Regions from separate parts of the Edwardsiella tarda ATCC 15947 genome, predicted to be linked through region 2. Evidence: predicted binding sites of a transcription regulator. Region 2 holds the regulator's gene; the other holds the start of a gene.
The links. Region 2 encodes ArgR, which controls arginine synthesis, uptake and breakdown. Its sites were predicted from a motif close to ANTGAATAAAAATACANT; they were not measured.
Positions count from the first base shown of each region.

Region 1: a site for ArgR is predicted at 1,432-1,449, ahead of argC (N-acetyl-gamma-glutamyl-phosphate reductase). Genes of this name have one in related genera too.

Region 1 is NZ_CP084506.1:3,536,064-3,539,173, forward strand. Features, by position in the region: gene argB (acetylglutamate kinase) at 1-238, opposite strand, end outside; gene argC (N-acetyl-gamma-glutamyl-phosphate reductase) at 269-1,291, opposite strand; gene argE (acetylornithine deacetylase) at 1,496-2,647, shown strand; gene ppc (phosphoenolpyruvate carboxylase) at 2,882-3,110, shown strand, end outside.
Region 2 is NZ_CP084506.1:3,160,216-3,163,325, reverse strand. Features, by position in the region: gene mpl (UDP-N-acetylmuramate:L-alanyl-gamma-D-glutamyl-meso-diaminopimelate ligase) at 1-347, shown strand, start outside; gene DCL27_RS14680 (YdgH/BhsA/McbA-like domain containing protein) at 645-923, opposite strand; gene argR (transcriptional regulator ArgR) at 1,299-1,769, opposite strand; gene mdh (malate dehydrogenase) at 2,225-3,110, shown strand, end outside.

The DNA.
Region 1 (3,110 bases), 380 kb from region 2:
CCAATGCACCGCTGATGATGCCGATCTGATCGGCGGGCGTGACACGTAGACCATTTCTTTTCTCTACGGGGAGTTGCAGACGCGCCATCAACTCATCCACCAGACAGCCGCCGCCGTGAACGATGATGATCGGACGCTGGTCAGTACGGCGATAGCGTAGCAACGCCTGGAAAAGGCGTTCCATCGCCTGAGGGTTATCGAGTAACACACCGCCGAGTTTAATGATTAATGGATCCATAGCTGCCTCTGTCTCTCCAACTGGTTTGAATTAAAGCAGGGCGCAAGTCTGCTGAAAGCCAAAGCGTAGATTCATGCACTGCACTGCCTGGGCTGCTGCCCCTTTTAACAGGTTGTCTTCGGCGGCGATCACGATCAGATGCTCACCCTGTAAGGCGAAACCTATATCGCAATAGGGCGTGCCAGCCACCGCCCCAACCGATGGCAACGTCTCTGTATTTAGGCGCACCAGCGGCTGTTCCTGATAAGCGCGATAGAACGCCGTAGCGATCTCCGCCGCATCGACGCCGCTTTTCACCCGCAGGTGGATGGTCGCTAAGATCCCACGCGGGAAGTTCCCCAGATGGGGGGTGAAAATAACCGGTATTCCCAGATGCGCCGCGATCTCTGGCTGATGACGATGGGTGAATAGGCCATACGGTTGCAGGCTCACCTCACAAAAGCTGTTGTTCAGGCTGGCCTTGCGTCCGGCACCACTCACCCCGCTGACGGCATTGATCACCGGCCACTGCGTCGTATCAACCAAACCGGCAGCCAGCAAAGGCTTAAGTGCCAGTTGTGCCGCCGTGGGATAGCAGCCCGGCAAGGCGATCAGCTGCGCCGAACGTAGCGCGTCAGCCTGCCACTCCGCGAGGCCATAGACCGCCTGGGCTAACCATTCAGGATATTGATGAGTAAAACCGTAATATTGCGAATAAAACGCCGCCTGATTTACCCGATACGCACCCGAGAGATCGAAGACCGTACAACCCGCAGCGAGAAACTGCGGGGCTAATTGATGACTCACGGCATGATCCGTCGCCAGGAAGACCACATCCGCCAGCTCAGCCAAAGAGGCCATATCATCACTGGCAATAAGCCGTTGGTCGACCACGCCTTTTAGGCGAGGATGCAGATCGGATAAGCGCTTACCACCATCAACACTTTGCGCCGAGACGATCAAACCGGCTATGGTGATATAGGGATGACGCTGTAGGTAGGCGGCCAATTCGGCACCGGTATAACCGCTGGCGCCGACGACTAATGCTCTTAAGGTCGTTGGGATGTTAGACATTGCTGCGATAGCCTCTCTTGGTTAACTATGGATAGCGGGCGAGACGCCGATCTCCCTCTGCGCCTCGTCGTTCATCCCGTTAGCCCCGCAGCCATGCCGGCATCCGGGCTTCCCTGTCTGTTTCTTTCAAACAAGCTTTAAGTGTATTTTTATTCAAAATAAATGCATGAATATTGATACTATCCCCAGCGGAGGCTGTCAACATTGAATACGCAATTACCCTCATTTATCGAGCTATACCGTGCGCTTATCGCCACGCCATCCATCAGTGCCAACGATGCGGCACTGGATCAGAGTAATGAACGATTAATCAATCTGTTGGCAGGTTGGTTGAGCGATATGGGATTCCGGGTCGAAGTTCAGCCCGTTCCAGGAACAAGAAAGAAATTCAATCTGTTAGCTAGCTATGGCCAAGGGCCTGATGGGCTAATGCTCGCAGGGCATACGGATACGGTCCCCTTCGACGAGGGGCGCTGGACGCGCGATCCCTTCACCCTCAGCGAACAGGATAATAAACTATATGGCCTTGGCACCGCCGATATGAAGGGCTTCTTCGCCTTTATCCTCGATGCATTACGAGATATCGAACTGCATAAATTGGCGAAACCGCTGTATATTCTGGCAACGGCGGATGAAGAAACCTCAATGGCCGGGGCTCGCTATTTCGCGGCGAATACGGCGCTACGCCCCGCCTGCTGCATTATCGGCGAACCGACCTCCCTCAAACCGATCCGAGCACATAAAGGTCACCTCTCGGAGGCTATTCGTATCACCGGTCAATCCGGTCACTCCAGCGATCCGGCTCGTGGCATCAACGCCATCGAGATCATGCATGATGCCATCGGCCAGCTACTGACGCTGCGCAATACGCTACAACAGCGTTACCATAATCCGGCGTTTAACATTCCCTACCCGACGATAAACCTGGGGCATATCCATGGCGGTGACGCCGCTAACCGTATCTGTGCCTGCTGTGAACTCCATCTGGATATGCGCCCCCTGCCGGGGATGACGCTTAACGACCTCAATGAACTACTCACTCAGGCCCTGGATCCCATCGTCCGCCAGTGGCCCGGACGGTTACGCATCGAATCGTTGCATCCGCCGATCCCCGGCTACGAGTGTCCACGTCATGCCCCGCTGGTACAGACAATAGAAAAATTGCTAGGCGAGCGTGCCGAGGTCGTCAACTATTGCACCGAAGCCCCGTTCCTACAGGAGATCTGTCCAACTCTGGTGCTCGGTCCTGGCTCGATTGAACAAGCGCATCAGCCGGATGAGTACCTGGCAACGGATTTTATTTTGCCAACGCGCACGCTGTTGATGCAGTTGATTCATCACTTTTGTCGGCCCTAAATGGGCCGTTAACTGCGTTAGCAAACGATGACGCGGCAACATTTGCAATGTAACTGTTATCAAATAGACCCATTCAGGTCATGCCGTAATTAAATTTCAGTTAACGCCGCTAAATTGTGTATTTTGGCAAGAAATTGTGTCAATTGACGCAGAAGACGGAACGTGGCTTTATAAAGAGACACTCTACAATTTCCGGGTGAAAGAAATTTACGTCTTGGGAGGGGCAGTGGTTCTATGAATGAGCAATATTCGGCGATGCGTGGCAATGTCAGCATGTTGGGCAAGCTGCTGGGCGATACTATCAAAGACGCACTGGGTGAACAGATCCTGGATCGCGTCGAAACCATCCGCAGGCTGTCCAAGTCGTCACGTGCTGGCAATGAAGCCAGCCGCCAGGCGTTGCTGAACACACTGCAAAACCTGTCTAACGATGAACTGTTGCCAGTGGCAAGGGCCTTTAGCC
Region 2 (3,110 bases):
CGGCTTTACGCGGCAAAGTAGGCGGTACGGCACGTATTTTGGCGGTGTTGGAACCGCGCTCGAACACCATGAAGATGGGCGTGTGTAAGAATGAGTTGGCACCGGCGTTGGGGCGGGCAGATGAGGTCTACCTGTATCAGCCGCAGCATATTCCCTGGCAGGTGGTTGAGGTGGCTGAGGCCTGTGTACAACCGGCACATTGGAGTGCCGATCTCGATACGTTGGTCGATATGATCGTCAAGAATGCGCAGCCGGGAGACCATATCCTCGTGATGAGCAACGGGGGATTCGGCGGTATTCATGAACGCCTACTGCAGGCGTTGGCGCAGAAAGGGGCTCAACACTAAGCGTCGCCCCTCGTGAAAGAGAGGGTGTAATGAGAAAGCACAGCCTAGGCTGTGCTTTCTTTCTATTGTATTGCCCACGGAAACGGACGTTTAGCCGCGTGCCTGCCAATCGGTTTTGGCTTGGCCCGATGGTTGGCGGCGTTCAATCTCACCAGCGTGGCGAAGAGCGCATGTTAAGGTCTTTCATCTGCCTGTTTAGCGCGTTATCACGGCCATCGGCGATGTAAACGTTTTTTACTGCTAGCATGGCGAGATGCGGCGGACGGCGTTGTGGGGGCTCTGCGTTATAGCGGGGCCTTAGCGGTAAATCAATGCAGTAGCATGGTAGCTTCCATCGATCCGTTCTTCGATGATATGAAAGGCGCTGGCACCCTGCAGGCGCGCTTTGGTCGCTAACTGTTGGCCGATGTCGGCTTCAGTACCATCTAACCCGGCGACGCTGATCACCCCAATAGGTTGTAGGTGGTTGGCCTGTGCGGTGTTGATCTCCTTGACCTGTGCTGTGTCGGCGGCAACGCCGGCGAAAGAGAGTACGGAAAGGGTGCATAGGGTGGCGATAGCCATTTTAATTTTCATTGTGTTACTCCTCTGCTTTGGCATGTAGCCTGGTTAAAAATGTGATTTATCTCTCATTACGCAGTATATACTAATAACCGATATTATTAATACCATGCTAATCATCCCTTATGTTATTTTTTGGTTTTCTATCTATGGGATAGATCCTAATGGACTAAATAACGCCGGAAAAAAGAACAGCAATTAAAAAAAGCAATTAATAACAATGAATTATTGATTTTTGCTAAAAATGCGTTCGCTGTTTAGTGACCTAGGCTGACAAGGTGTGAGATCGCGGAGAGGATGAAGTGCGCAGGGGGCGGGTGTAAAAAAGCCCGACGAGCGGGCTTGTTGTGCACATCGCATGAGGCACGGCATCACGCCGTGCGTGCGCGTTTAGAGCTCTTGTTCGAATAACGCTAAGATCGCCGTGTAGAGTTGCTCAACACTGAAGCCTTTCGCCGGGGTGGTAAAGATGGTGTCGTCACCGGCGATGGTACCGAGGATACCTTCAGATTTCCCCAGTGAGTCCAGTAGGCGGGCGATCAACTGGGCCGCGCCCGGACTGGTGTGGATCACTACGATGGCGTCGTTATGATCGACATCGAGTACCAGATTCTTCAGCGGGCTGCTGGTGGTGGGGACCCCGAGCTCGGCTGGCAGGCAATAGACCATCTCCATTTTGGCATTACGCGTCCGTACGGCGCCAAATTTGGTCAACATGCGCGAGACTTTGGACTGATTGATGCTATCGAAGCCTAACTCTTGCAACGCTTGGACGATCTCGCCCTGAGAGCTGAACTTTTCCTCTTTCAGCAGCGCCTTGAATGCCTTGGTCAGGTCTTCTTGTTTCGTCGTGTTTCGCATTCTTCACCGTAAGGTAGCTATAGACCCTATCATTATGCATATTTTTGAATTTTTATGCAATTTTGTCTGTAAGTAAGCGTGTCATCACTGGCAGTTCAGCACGAAGTGGACGAATCCTAAAGGCGCTGTGCCAGGGGAAATAGGGAAAAAGAGAGCGACCGCACGGAAAAAGTAAATGAAATGTTATTAATATGATGTTGTTGTAATGTGAATTATCGTACGGATGTAATGCTGGAGTGAATAATAGGAGATAGCAGCAGGATCGCGCTGACGATTTGTTGCTATATCTTTCATCATTAAACCCTTTTTCCCATAAACATTGCAGCAGAGCATGGAATTAGTGTGTCAGCTCGCAATCTGAGTGTTAACAGATTGTTTTTTATAGAGTGATCAACTAAGGTGCTAAGCAGTGCATTCACGGCATTCTCCATTTAAATAGTAACAAGGAGTATAGAATGAAAGTTGCGGTTCTCGGCGCGGCGGGTGGCATTGGCCAGGCGCTCGCTCTTCTGCTTAAGACACAGCTGCCTTCAGGTTCAGAACTCTCTCTCTATGATATCGCGTCGGTAACGCCGGGCGTTGCTGTCGATTTGAGCCATATTCCGACGGCAGTCAAGGTGCGCGGTTTCGGTGGTGAGGATGCCTCTCCTGCCCTGGAAGGGGCGGATATCGTCTTGATCTCTGCTGGTGTGGCACGTAAACCGGGGATGGACCGTTCCGATCTGTTCAACGTTAATGCTGGCATTATTCGTAATCTGATCAGTCAGGTGGCGCGCGCCTGTCCGAACGCCTGTATCGGTATCATCACCAACCCGGTGAATACCATGGTGCCGATTGCGGCAGAAGTATTGAAGAAGGCGGGTGTCTACAACCCGAGTAAGCTATTCGGCGTGACCACGCTGGATATCATTCGCTCTAACACCTTCGTCGGCGAATTGAAGAACCTGGATCCGGCGACCCTCGATATTCCTGTGATTGGCGGGCATTCCGGCGTGACCATTCTGCCGCTGCTGTCTCAGATCCCGGGCGTCAGTCTCACTGAGCAAGAAGTGACCGATCTGACGAAGCGTATTCAGAACGCGGGCACCGAAGTCGTGGAAGCCAAGGCCGGTGGCGGATCGGCGACGCTGGCGATGGGTCAGGCGGCGGCACGTTTTGCGCTCTCCCTGGTCCGCGCCATGCAGGGCGACGAGAATGTGGTCGAATGCGGCTATGTCGAGAGTGAGGGTGAGTATGCCCGTTTCTTCGCTCAGCCGTTGTTGCTGGGTAAAGAGGGCTTGGTACAGCGCCTGAGCATCGGTACGCTGAGCGCCTTCGAACAGCATGCATTGGAGAGCATGT